Regions from separate parts of the Streptomyces sp. NPDC055506 genome, predicted to be linked through region 2. Evidence: riboswitches for the same ligand, from Rfam matches in the RefSeq annotation. Region 2 holds a riboswitch; each other region holds the start of a gene.
The links. A riboswitch is a leader RNA that binds a small molecule or an ion and turns the genes downstream of it on or off. The one in region 2 is predicted to bind cobalamin.
Positions count from the first base shown of each region.

Region 1: another riboswitch for cobalamin. It lies ahead of cobN (cobaltochelatase subunit CobN); the one in region 2 lies ahead of ACWIF2_RS18995 (cobalamin biosynthesis protein).
Region 3: another riboswitch for cobalamin. It lies ahead of ACWIF2_RS03565 (ABC transporter substrate-binding protein); the one in region 2 lies ahead of ACWIF2_RS18995 (cobalamin biosynthesis protein).
Region 4: another riboswitch for cobalamin. It lies ahead of ACWIF2_RS03165 (energy-coupling factor ABC transporter permease); the one in region 2 lies ahead of ACWIF2_RS18995 (cobalamin biosynthesis protein).

Region 1 covers NZ_JBSHKH010000237.1:2,276-5,474, forward strand. The annotation lists gene cobN (cobaltochelatase subunit CobN) at 1-1,372, opposite strand, end outside; cobalamin riboswitch at 1,445-1,595, opposite strand; gene cobG (precorrin-3B synthase) at 1,640-2,926, shown strand; partial or broken gene ACWIF2_RS39890 (precorrin-8X methylmutase) at 2,940-3,199, shown strand, end outside.
Region 2 covers NZ_JBSHKH010000045.1:30,465-33,663, forward strand. The annotation lists gene ACWIF2_RS18990 (cobyric acid synthase) at 1-597, opposite strand, end outside; gene ACWIF2_RS18995 (cobalamin biosynthesis protein) at 594-1,535, opposite strand; cobalamin riboswitch at 1,637-1,775, opposite strand; gene ACWIF2_RS19000 (hypothetical protein) at 1,922-2,143, opposite strand; gene ACWIF2_RS19005 (anion permease) at 2,179-3,199, opposite strand, start outside.
Region 3 covers NZ_JBSHKH010000005.1:74,360-77,558, forward strand. The annotation lists gene ACWIF2_RS03555 (4-hydroxybenzoate 3-monooxygenase) at 1-655, opposite strand, end outside; gene ACWIF2_RS03560 (CoA-binding protein) at 664-1,077, opposite strand; cobalamin riboswitch at 1,158-1,346, shown strand; gene ACWIF2_RS03565 (ABC transporter substrate-binding protein) at 1,417-2,433, shown strand; gene ACWIF2_RS03570 (FecCD family ABC transporter permease) at 2,430-3,199, shown strand, end outside.
Region 4 covers NZ_JBSHKH010000004.1:147,081-150,279, forward strand. The annotation lists gene ACWIF2_RS03160 (serine/threonine-protein kinase) at 1-1,194, shown strand, start outside; cobalamin riboswitch at 1,273-1,458, shown strand; gene ACWIF2_RS03165 (energy-coupling factor ABC transporter permease) at 1,489-2,190, shown strand; gene ACWIF2_RS03170 (energy-coupling factor ABC transporter substrate-binding protein) at 2,187-2,549, shown strand; gene cbiQ (cobalt ECF transporter T component CbiQ) at 2,555-3,199, shown strand, end outside.

The DNA.
Region 1 (3,199 bases), on a different contig from region 2:
CGCCCGGCGCCGGACCCCAGTGCTCCTCGACCGCCGTGCGCAGCTCCTCGGGGAGCGTGGCGTACCAGCGGCGGTAGTCGGCCGCCGGGATGCGCACCGGGTTGCGGGCCAGCTGCTCCTCGGTGAGCCAGTCCTGGTCGTGGCCGCCCGCGTCGATCAGCGCGCGGATCAGCTCGTCGCCGTCGCCGGAGGCCAGGCCCGGCACCTCGGCGTCCGTGCCGAAGTCGTAGCCCTCCTCGCGCAGTCGCCGCAGCAGGGCCACCGCGCTGGCGGGAGTGTCGAGGCCGACCGCGTTGCCGATGCGGGAGTGCTTGGTCGGGTAGGCAGACAGGACCAGCGCGAGGCGCTTGTCGGCGGGCCGGATGTGGCGGAGCCGGGCGTGGCGTACGGCGATTCCGGCGACACGGGCGGCGCGCTCCGGGTCGGCGATGTAGGCCGGGAGGCCGTCCTCGTCGATCTCCTTGAAGGAGAACGGGACGGTGATCAGGCGGCCGTCGAACTCGGGGACGGCGATCTGGCTGGCCGCGTCGAGCGGGGAGACGCCCTCGTCGTTCTCCTCCCAGGCGGCACGCGAACCCGTGAGGCACAGGGCCTGGAGGATCGGGACGTCCAGCTCGGTGAGCGCACCGGCGTCCCAGGACTCGTCATCACCGCCGGCCGAGGCCGCGGCGGGCTTGGTGCCACCCGCGGCGAGGACCGTGGTGATGATCGCGTCGGCCGAACGGAGTTCCTCGATCAGCTCGGGCTCGGGGGCGCGCAGGGAGGCGACGTACAGGGGCAGGGCCCGGCCGCCCCCGTCCTCGATCGCGTCGCACAGGGCGGCGACGAAAGCGGTGTTGCCGCTCATGTGGTGGGCCCGGTAGTAGAGCACGGCGACGGTCGGACCGTCGGCGCCGTCGCGGGGCGTGCGCTCCAGCGGTCCCCAGGTGGGTGCCGCCGCCGGAGCCTCGAAGCCGTGGCCGGTCAGCAGGACCGTGTCGGAGAGGAAGCGGGCGAGCTGCTCCAGGTTGGCCGGGCCGCCGTGGGCGAGGTAGGCGTGCGCCTCGGCGGCGATGCCGACGGGGACGGTGGAGGCCTCCATCAGCTGAGCGTCCGGAGCCTGTTCGCCGGTGAGCACGACCACCGGGCGGCCGTCGGCCAGCAGCAGGTCGAGGCCGTCCTGCCAGGCCCGGATGCCGCCGAGGAGGCGTACGACGACCAGGTCGGTCCCGTCGAGGAGGCCGGGGAGGTCGTCGAGGGCGAGACGGGAGGGGTTCGCGAAACGGTAGGACACCGGGCCGGCGGCCGCGCGGGCGCTCAGCAGGTCAGTGTCGGACGTCGACAGGAGCAAGATGCGGGGGTGCGGGGGTCGTCCCCCGGATGAATGCAGCATGCGGCGTCGGGCCTTCCTCGGGGTGTCCGCGCCCCGGGTGGTGTCGAAATGGGGTCTCCCCTGCTCGGGCGAAGCCGAGAGCCTGGGAAAGGGAGTTCCTGACTCGCCCGGCCGCATGGGCCGGACTCACAGTGGCGGGACCGCGCCGGACTCGCACCGGCTTCCTCCCCTGTCGCCGTCGTGGCGATGGCGGACCGGATGATCCGCCGCGATCATAGTAAGTGCCAGGGGAAGAGGGCACGGCATACACCAGGTGTGATGGTAGGTATGCTCGCCGCCATGTCCACGGCTGCCCAGCGCTCATCGACCCAGGCCACAGCGGTCCCACGCGACCGCGGTGACGCCTGTCCAGGGACGCTGCGGCTGCACGCGGCGGACGACGGAGCGCTCGCCCGCGTCCGGATTCCCGGTGGGGTGCTGACCGTTGCGCAGGCGCGGACGCTCGTGGACGTGGCCGAACGGCTGGGCGACGGAGACCTGCATCTGACCTCGCGCGGCAACGCGCAACTGCGCGGTCTGCCCGACGGATGCGCCGGGGAGCTGGCCGAGTTGCTGGACGCGGCCGGGTTGCTGCCCTCGCGTGGGCACGAGCGGGTGCGCAACATCGTGGCCTCGCCGCTGTCCGGTCTCGACGGGCGGGGTGTGCTGGACGTACGCCCCTGGCTGACGGCCCTGGACGCGGCGTTGTGCGCGAGCGAGGCGGCGCGGGACCTGTCGGGGCGTTTTCTGTTCGCGCTCGACGACGGACGCGGTGACGTGGCCGGACTCGGTGCCGATGTGACGGTACGGGCGACGGCGGACGGCGGCGCGGAACTCGCGCTCGGAGCGGCCGGGGAAGCGCTGCGCGTCGGTGTCGAGGTAGCGGCCCGGGCCGCGTTGACGGCCGCGGAGGTCTTCCTGGAGGCGGCGCGGACGAGTGGGGACCGCGTCTGGCGCGTGGATGAACTGCCCCTCTCCGGCGACGAGTTGCTCGACGCGGTCGGTCAGCGGCTACGGGCCGAGGGTGTCCGGCACGAGCGGCGCAGCCGGGAGACCGGCCGCACGGCCGGTCCGCCCCCGGGGCCCCACGGTGCCGGCCTCTCCGTGCACGTTCCCCTGGGACGGCTCTCGGCGCACCAGTGGCGGGAGCTGACGTACGTCGCCGCGGGTGAGCTGCGTCTCACCCCGTGGCGCGGTGTGGTTCTTCCCACACCCGGAACGGACCCGGACGAATCCCTCGCCCGCCTCGCCGCCACCGGCCTGGTCACCGACCCGGACTCCCCCTGGCTGCGCGTCGGTGCGTGTATCGGCAGTCCCGGCTGCGCCAAGTCGCGGGCGGACGTACGGACCGACGCGGCCGAGGCTCTCGACGCGATCGAGCCGGGCGGCCTCCCCTTGTACTGGTCCGGGTGCGAACGCCGCTGCGGACACCCCCGGGGCGACCGCGTCGACGTGGTCGCCGCTCCGGAAGGCGGCTACCTGCTCTCCACCGCCGTGAGCGGTCAGGAACCCCGGACCACCTCCCTGGACGCCCCTGCCCGACTCGCCTCCGCCCTGGCGGCGATCGCCTCATGACCCTGACGACGACATGACCCGTACGACGACCGAAGGCAGCGAGAAGAACACCGTGACCACGTACGACTACGAGAAGGACGGCCCGGCCATCTACCGCCAGTCCTTCGCCACCATCCGCGCGGAGGCGGACCTCACGGCCCTGCCCGCCGAGGTCAGCCAGGTCACGGTCCGGATGATCCACGCCTGCGGGATGGTCGACCTCGTACGGGACCTGGCCTACTCCCCGGCCGTCGTGGCCCGCGCCCGTGAGGCCCTGCGCGCCGGCGCGCCCAT
Region 2 (3,199 bases):
CTTGTTCACGAGGAACCCGGCGACACACTCCTGGTCCTCGCGCGACAGCAGGGCGACGGTCCCGAAGAACGAGGCGAAGACCCCGCCCCGGTCGATGTCGCCGACGACGAGTACGGGGAGGCCGGCGTTGCGGGCGATCCCCATGTTGACGATGTCCGTCCGCCGCAGATTGATCTCGGCGGGAGAACCGGCCCCCTCACAGATCACCGCGTCATACGTGCCCCGCAACCGCTCCAGGCAGTCCAGCACCGTCCCGAGCAGCCTCTGCTGCCGCCCTCCGTGGTACCCGCGCGCACTGAGTTCCCCGACCGGCTTGCCCAGCAGCACGACCTGGCTGCTCTGCTCGCCGCCGGGCTTGAGCAGCACGGGATTCATCAGCGCGGTCGGCTCCACCCGGCACGCCTGCGCCTGCATGGCCTGCGCCCGCCCGATCTCGGCGCCTTCCCGCGTCACGAACGAATTCAGGGACATGTTCTGCGCTTTGAAGGGCGCGACCTTGACGCCCTGCCGAACCAGCCATCGGCAGATCCCGGCGGTCACGACGCTCTTGCCCGCGTCGGAGGTGGTGCCGGCGACGAGAAGCCCACCGCCCGTCATGACGTACGCCCCTTCACGAAGTGGCGCGCGGCGACACAGACGCCGAGCGCGAGCCAGCCGACACGCCTGGACAGCCGTACGGCCCGTTCGATGTCCCGGGTTTCGACGCCGCGCCCCGCGCCGTTGAGGACGGGCCGGTGCTCGACGCGCCCGCCGTAGGACAGGGTCCCGCCGAGCCGCACCCCGAGCGCCCCCGCGAACGAGGCCTCCACGGGCCCGGCGTTGGGACTCGGATGCTTGGCGGCGTCGGCACGCCAGGCCGTCACGGCTCCCCGCGGATCGCCCCCGGACACGGCCGCGAGCGCGGCGGTCAGCCGGGCCCCGGGCCACCCCGCGACATCGTCAAGCCGTGCGGAGGCCCAGCCGTAGCGCCGGTACCGCGCCGACTTGTGCCCGACCATGGCGTCGAGGGTGTTGACGGCCCGGAACCCGACAAGCCCCGGCACGCCACCTATCGCCCCCCACACGAGCGCCCCCACGACGGCGTCGGAGGTGTTCTCCGCGACGGACTCGACGACGGCCCGGGCGATCCCGTCGGCGTCCAGGGCCTGCGGATCCCGTCCGCACAGATGCGGCAGCCGCGCACGGGCCGCGTCGACGTCCCCGGCTTCCAGGGCGCGCCCGATGGCCTGAGCCTCCCGCGCGAGCGAAGTCCCCCCGACGACGGCCCAGGTGGCGACAGCGGTCAGTCCGACAGCAGCGGGGGCGGAGGTACGCACGGCACGCGCGGCGACGGCCCCCAGCGCGACGGCCCCGCCCGCGCACACCACGGTGTGCAGCGTGCCCCATCCCCGGTGGTCCCGCCACAACACCCGCTCCACGGCACCCGCGGCCCGCCCGAACGCGGCGACCGGATGGCCCCGGCGAGGATCGCCGAGCAGCAGATCACCGATCAGACCGACGGCGGCACCGTACGCGTGAACGCGACCGGCACCCACGGGCTCAGCCGGCCACGGGGGCGGACAACGGTGGGGTACTGACCCTCGATCGGCAGCCGAACATGGCGATATGTCCTCACTCAGGGTGTCCACGCCCTGGTTCGACGAGACCGGCGGTGAGAGTTCCTGGCTCCCGGGGGTTGTCGCCCCGGTGACAGTGGCGGGACCGCGCCGGACTTCCACCGGCTTCCTCTCCTGCCGCCGTATTGGCCCCGGCAGTCCACCACGGCCGCGAACCGCCGTCAACTTGCCGTTGACCTGCGAGGGGAGAGTGTGGACAAGCCCACACCGCTTGCCTCGCAGAGGGTGTGGGCGGCCGCCCCGCACACGCAACCGGGCGGCCCGGGACCGAAGTCCAGTGCCGCCCGGCGAAAAGACGATCGCGGTCAGGCCACGATCAGATAGATCCCGTACCCGACAGCCGCCGCACACGCCGCGAAGCACGCGTACGCACCCGTCACCGCGAGCCCCGCGGACCCGCCCGCCGCCACCGCCCGCTCGCGGCGCGACAGGCCGGTGATGCCGAGGGTGAACAGGCCGACGAGGGTCACGGTGGCCACGAGGCTGACGCCGAAGACGGAGCCGAGGGTCGCCCAGTCGATCTTCATCTCAGAGATTCTTCCTTGTCACCGGGTAGGCGGGATCAGACCGAGGTGGTCGTGGTGGAGGGCTTGCGATCGGCCTGGGCCGGGATCGTGGCGGCCAGTTCCTCGGACGGGCCCGCCGGAGGCGGCGTCACGGCGGCGATGGCGGTGGTCACGACGCCGGCCGGCTCCTCGTCGACCTCGTTGACGTTCGTGTGGTCGACGACCTCGCGGCGCGACAGCTTCCAGATCACCGCGCTGGAGGCGATCAGGAAGATCGCCACGACCGCCGTGCCCCAGTTCCCGAAGCCGGTCACGTACTCGGCGAGCGCGCCCACCAGGGCCGCCGCCGGCAGCGTCAGACCCCAGGCGACGAACATCCGCGTCGCCGTCGACCAGCGGACCACGCCGCCCTTGCGGCCGAGCCCCGCGCCCATCACCGCGCCGGACACGGAGTGGGTGGTGGAGAGGGAGAAGCCGAGGTGCGAGGAGGCCAGGATGACCGTCGCCGCGCTGGTCTGGGCGGCGAAGCCCTGCTGCGGCTGGAGGTCGGTCAGGCCCTTGCCCATGGTGCGGATGATGCGCCAGCCGCCGAGGTAGGTGCCGAGCGCGATGGCGATACCCGCCGAGAGGATGACCCACATGGGCGGGTCGGAGTCGGGGGCGACGGCGCCGCCGGCGACCAGGGCGAGGGTGATGACACCCATCGTCTTCTGGGCGTCGTTGGTGCCGTGGGCCAGCGAGACCAGGCCCGCGGAGGCGATCTGGCCGGCGCGGTAGCCCTTCTTGGAGGCCTCGCCGTCGGCTTTCTTGCCGAGGGAGTACGTCAACCGGGTGGCGAGCATCGCCGCGATGCCCGCGACCAGCGGGGCGGCGATCGCCGGGATCAGCACCTTGGTGACCAGCACGTCACCGTGCACCGCGCCGACACCCGCCGAAGCGATCGTGGCGCCGATCAGGCCGCCCATCAGGGCGTGCGACGAACTGGACGGCAGACCGACGAGCCAGGTCAGCAGGTTCCAGAGGATCGCGCCGACCAAGGCGGCGAAGATGACCTCGGGACGGATGCCGGCCTCGTCG
Region 3 (3,199 bases), on a different contig from region 2:
GACAGCCGAACAGCACGCAGTCGGCGGACGGCGGGGCCTCGGCGAGCAGCGCCAGCCAGCCGACGCCGTAGTCGTGCCGCGCGACCCGGACCCGCTCCGGCGCCAGCGCGGCCCGCGTCACTCCGCGCGCCCCGTCGCAGCCGGCCACGAAGTCGCAGTGCGCGACCCGCCGTTCACCCGTCTCCGGGCAGGTGTACGACACGGACGGCCGGTCGGTGTCGATGTCGTGCACCGCTACATCCCGGACCCCGAAGCGGATCTCCCCGCCGCGCACGTCGGCGTACTCGCGCACCAGGTCCGTCACCAGCAAAGGCTGCGGGTAGACGAAATGGTGACTGCCCGTCATCTCGCCGTAGCGGAACCGGTACCGCTCCCCGTCGAAGCGGAACTCGCACGCGGTGTGCAGCTCCGCGCGGTCCAGCAGGTTCCGGGCGAGGCCCCGCTTCTCCAGGCCCCGCACGGCCCACTCCTCGATGACCCCGGCCCGGGGCCGCTGTTCGATGAACTCCCGGGTCTCGGTCTCCAGCACCAGACAGTTCACGCCGGCGGCCCGCAGGATGTTGCCGACGGTCAGCCCGGCGGGACCGGCGCCCACGACGACGACGGGGAAGCGCTGCGGGGCATCGGAGTTCGAAGGGGAGGAGGCGTGGGTCATGCGCTCGATTATGAAGGCCCGAGCCGCGGGATCTCGATCGCCGGGCAGCGGTCCATCACCATCTCCAGGCCCGCGGCCCGGGCGCGGTCGTACGCCGCCGCGTCGACGACGCCGAGCTGGAACCACACCGCCCCGGCGCCCTTCGCGACCGCCTCGTCCGCGACCGCTCCGGCGAGGTCGCTGTTCACGAACACGTCCACGACGTCCACGTCGAAGGGGATGTCCGCCAGACTCGCGTACCCCTGCTCGCCGTGCACGGTCTCCGCCTTGGGGTGCACGGGCACGACGCGCTTGCCGTACCGCTGGAGCACCGCGGCGACGCCGTACGCCGCGCGCTGCCGGTTCGACGACAGGCCCACCACGGCCCAGGTGTCGCCGAGCTCGGTGAGGATCCTGCGGACCGTTGCGTCGTCGCCGTACACCGGCGGCCTCCTCGGGAGTCGCGGAAAAGCTGCTGTCCGGGCAACGACGCGGGGCGCGCGGTGATTCCCCGATGCCACCGTGATAGCTTGCCGAGGCCAGTCGAACCCATGTACGTGGGTCAGGGAATCCGGTGCGAATCCGGAACTGACGCGCAGCGGTGAGGGGGACGGGCGGGGCCGCGGCCACTGTACGGCTGGACGTCGTACGGGAAGGCGCCCCGCACCGGGTGAACCCGAGTCCGAAGACCTGCTGGCGGCCCCCGCGGCCGGCCGGCGGTGGGGGAGCACCGTACGACCGGGCTCCGCGATCGGGCCCTCGACGACTGAGGACTGGTTTCCTTGCCCCTCGCCCGACCCGCCCGTGCCGCCGTCCTGCTCGCGACCGGCTCCCTGCTCATCAGCGGCTGCGGAGGCTCGAAGACCCCCACGGCCGAGGCCGCCGCCACCCTCGACAACTGCGGCCGTAAGGTCCGGGTCGACAAGGCGCCCCGGCACGCCGTCTCCCTCAACCAGGGCACCACCGAGATCCTGCTCTCCCTCGGTCTCGCCGACCGGATAGCCGGCACGGCCACCTGGACCGACCCCGTGATGAAGGGGCTGGAGAAGGCCAACGCGAAGGTGCCGCGCATCGCCGAGAACAACCCCTCCTTCGAACGGGTCCTGGACTCCGAGCCCGATTTCGTCGCCGCGTCCTTCGTCTCCACCCTCGGCAAGGGCGGCGTCGCCACCCGCGACCAGTTCGAGAAGCTCGGCGTGCCCACGTACGTCTCCCCGTCCGACTGTGCAGGCAAGGACAACTCGGGCGGCGGCGACGGCAAGCGGGACAAGGCGCTGGGCATCGACGCCGTCTACGGCGAGGTGCGGGACCTCGCGACCGTGTTCGGAGTGAAGGACCGCGGCGACACACTCGTGGCCTCCCTCCAGCAGCGGATGAAGAAGGCCACGCGGGGCGTCGACGCCTCCGGTGTCTCCCTGCTGTACTGGTTCGCCAACTCCGAGTCGCCCTACCTGGCCGGCTGCTGCGGAGCGCCCGGCATCATGACCCGCGCCCTCGGCGCGAAGAACGTCTTCGACGACACCCACGAGGAGTGGCCACAGGTCAACTGGGAGACCGTCGCCGACCGCAACCCCGACGTCCTCGTCATCGGCGACCTGACCCGCGACTCGGAGACCGCCGAGTCGGCGAAGCGCAAGATCGCCTTCCTGGAGTCCAACCCGGTCACCAAGAACATGGACGCCGTCAAGCACAAGCGGTACGTGCTGCTCAGCGGACAGGCCATGAACCCGACCATCCGCACGGTCGAGGGCGTGGAGAAGGTCGCGGCCGGACTGCGTGAGTTCGGGCTCGTGAAGTGACCGTGCGCGGACCGGCGCTCGCCGCCGGGGGCGCCTTGCTGCTGGTGGCCTCCGTGGCCCTGGCGATCACCATCGGACCGGCCGACATCAGGGTCGGGGACGTGTGGTCCGTCGTCGCGTCCCACCTCGGGATCGGCAGCTCCGGTCTGACGCCGATCCGGGACGGGATCGTCTGGCAGCTGCGGCTGCCGCGCACCCTGCTCGCGGCCGTGTGCGGGGCGGGACTCGCCGTGTGCGGGGCCGTGATGCAGTCCCTGCTGCGCAACCCGCTCGCCGACCCGTTCGTGCTCGGGGTGTCCTCGGGCGCCTCCACCGGCGCGGTCGTCATCGTCGTGCTGGGCGTGGGCGGCGGTGCCGTCTCGGTGTCCGCCGGCGCGTTCCTCGGCGCCCTGGTCTCCTTCGCGCTGGTCCTGCTGCTCAGCCACACCCTCGGCGACACCACCGACCGGGTCGTCCTCGCGGGCGTCGCCGCCATGCAGCTGTTCTCCGCGCTGACCTCCTTCGTCGTGCTGACCGCCGCCGACGCCGAGACCACCCGGGGCGTGCTGTTCTGGCTCCTGGGCTCGCTCGGCGGGGCCGGCTGGACCGACGTGTGGCTGTGCTTCGCGGTCCTGGCCGTGGCGCTGGTGGTGTGTCTGTCGTACGCCCGCACGCTCGACGCCTTCGCGTTCGGGCAGGACGCGGCGGCCGCGCTCGGGGTGTCCGTGGCCCGCACCCGCCTGGTGCTGCTGTGCGTCACGGCCCTGCTCACGGCCGCCCTGGTCAG
Region 4 (3,199 bases), on a different contig from region 2:
GAGTACGACAACCGGCTGTACCTGGTGATGGAACTGGTCGACGGCGACAGCCTCGCCGGGGTGCTGGCCGCCTCCGGCGCGCTTTCCGCAGAGCGGGTGGCGGATCTCGCCGCGCAGGCCGCCGCCGGGCTCGCCGCCGCACACGCGCAGGGCATCGTCCACCGTGACATCAAGCCCGCCAACCTCCTGCTGGACGCCCACGGCACCCTGAAGATCGGCGACTTCGGCATCGCCCGCTTCCTCGACGACCCCGGCGCCGCGCTCACCGCCACCGGTCAGATCGTCGGCACCGGCCTCTATCTCGCACCCGAACGCGCCCTGGGCCAGCCGGCCGGTCCCGCCTCCGACATGTACTCCCTGGGGTGCCTGCTCTACCAACTCCTCAGCGGACGGCCGCCGTTCCAGGCGGACACCGCCGTCGCGCTCCTCCACCAGCATCTCGACTCCGCGCCCGTTCCGCCCCGCGAGCTCGGAGTCGCCGGGCTCCCGCCGGCCTTCGAGAACTACCTCCTCGGCCTGCTCGCCAAGCAGCCCGAGGACCGGCCCACCGCCCAGCAGACCGCCGAGTGGTTCGCCGGGGGCGCCTGGCGAGGGCTGCCCGAGCCGCTGCCGGAGGCCGCGCCCCCGGTGACGTCCGCCATGCCCGGGCCGTATCCGGCCACCGAAACCCGCAACCCGGCCACCTACGCGCTGCCCGGCGCCCCGGGGCTGCGCACCGGCCGCACGCCCCAGGCCGGCCGTTCGCGCCGCGCCGCACCCCGGGGCGGCCAGGACAACCGCCGCAGGGCGGCCGCGACGATCGCCGCCGCGGCGCTCTTCGCCGCCGCGATGCTCGCCGGCATGCTGTGGTTCTCGCCCGACAACACCGCGACGGAGGGCACGGAACCCGACGTGTCTCCCTCCGCGAGCAGCCCCGCCGCCACACCGTCCGCGGACTCCCCCTCGCCCCTCTCCTCCGATCCCGCGGAGGACACGGCTCCGGGCAGCGGCACTCCGGCCACCGGCACAGTGGCCGATATCACCCCGTCCACCACCGCGCCTCCTCCCCCGACCCCCGTCGAAGCGACGCCCAGCCCCACGGCTCCGGCGCAGGAGACGGCCGACCCACCGCAAAAGGCGGACAAACCCCGGCAGGAGAAGCCCCGTCAGACGTGGGAGGACGGGGACGACGATGACGACGGGGGCGACGACTGAGCGGCCCTGCGCCGGTGTGCGAGCGGACGCCCCCTCGCGCGCCCCCTCGGGTGGCTTGTCATCGTCCTTATCTCGGCATTACTGTCACCACGCCTTGGTGAACGGGAAATCCGGTGTGATGCCGGTGCGGCCCTCGCCACTGTGAATCGGGAAGTCCGGCTCCGGCCCTCACGGGCAGCCACTGGGTTCTTCGGAACCCGGGAAGGCGGAGTACGGGCGGTGGTACCCGTCAGCCAGGAGACCGGCCAAGGCACGTCAACCATCCACGAGGTGCTGGAGAGGGTCTGCTGAGCCATGCACATAGCCGAGGGTTTTCTGCCACCCGCACACGCGGTCGCCTGGGGCGTCGCGTCGGCACCGTTCGTCGTCCACGGGGTCCGGTCGCTCACCCGTGAGGTGCGCGAGCACCCCGAGAGCACCCTGCTCCTCGGCGCCTCCGGTGCCTTCACCTTCGTCCTGTCCGCCCTGAAGCTTCCGTCGGTCACCGGCAGTTGCTCCCACCCCACCGGAACGGGCCTGGGAGCCATCCTGTTCCGGCCGCCCATCATGGCGGTGCTGGGCACCATCACCCTGCTCTTCCAGGCACTGCTGCTCGCCCACGGCGGTCTGACCACGCTCGGCGCCAACGTCTTCTCCATGGCGATCGTCGGACCCTGGGCCGGATACGCCGTGTACAAGCTGCTGCGGCGGTACGACGTGCCGCTGATGGTCGCGGTCTTCTTCGGGGCGTTCTTCGCCGACCTGTCCACCTACTGCGTCACCAGCGTGCAGCTGGCGCTCGCCTTCCCCGACCCGGGCAGCGGGTTCGTGGGCGCGCTCGGCAAGTTCGGCACCATCTTCGCCGTCACCCAGATCCCGCTCGCGGTGAGCGAGGGGCTGCTGACGGTGCTCGTGATGCGGCTGCTCGTGCAGTCCAGCAAGGGCGAACTGACCCGGCTGGGCGTGCTCCTCGCCAAGAAGCAGTCCGTGACCGAGACCGAGGCGGCGACCCGATGAAGAAGAACACGAAGATCAACCTCCTGCTGCTGCTCGCCGTGGCCGCGCTCGCCGTACTGCCGCTCGCGCTCGGCCTCGGCGACCACAAGGAGGAGCCGTTCACGGGCGCCGACGGCGAGGCGGAGACGGCGATCACCGAGATCGAGCCGGACTACAAGCCCTGGTTCTCGCCGCTGTACGAACCGCCGTCCGGTGAGATCGAGTCGGCCCTGTTCTCCCTCCAGGCCGCGCTCGGCGCCGGTGTCCTCGCCTACTACTTCGGTCTGCGCCGGGGCCGGCGGCAGGGTGAGCAGCAGGCGCGGGACGCCGGCAGTGCGGCAGCCGGCACCGCCGAGGAGTCCACGGCCGAAAGGGCCTGAGCCGCGTGCTGCCGATCGACGCGGCGGCGCACAGCAGTCGCTGGCGCCGCCGCCATCCCGTGGACAAGGCAGTGCTCGGTCTCGGGCTCACCGTGCTGGCCATCTCGCTGCCGCCCTGGCCGGGCGCTGCGCTGGTGCTCGTGACGGCCGTGTGCCTGCTGCTGGGGCCGGCCGGTGTGCCCGGGCGCCGGCTGTGGCGGGCCTACCGGGTGCCGCTGGGCTTCTGCGTCACCGGCGCGGTCACCCTGCTCGTCCAGGTCGGCGGCCCGGAAGGCTTCGTCTCCCTCGCCGACGACGGGCCCCTCCGGGCCGGGGAGCTGCTGCTGCGCACCTCGGCGGCCTCCCTTGGGGTGCTGCTGTTCGCCTTCACCACGCCCATGTCCGACCTGCTGCCGCGCCTGGTCCGGGCGGGCGTCCCGGCGCCCGTCGTCGATGTCGCGCTCGTGACGTACCGCATGAGCTTTCTGCTGCTGGACTCCGTGCGCCGGATCCGCGACGCGCAGGCCGCCCGGCTCGGGCACACCACGCGGGCCGCCGCCTGGCGTTCGCTGGGCGGACTCGGCGCCACCGCGTTCGTCCGGGCCTTCGACCGGGCGGCCCGCCTCCAGGCCGGTCTCGCCGGGCGCGGCTACGACGGGACCCTGCGTGTC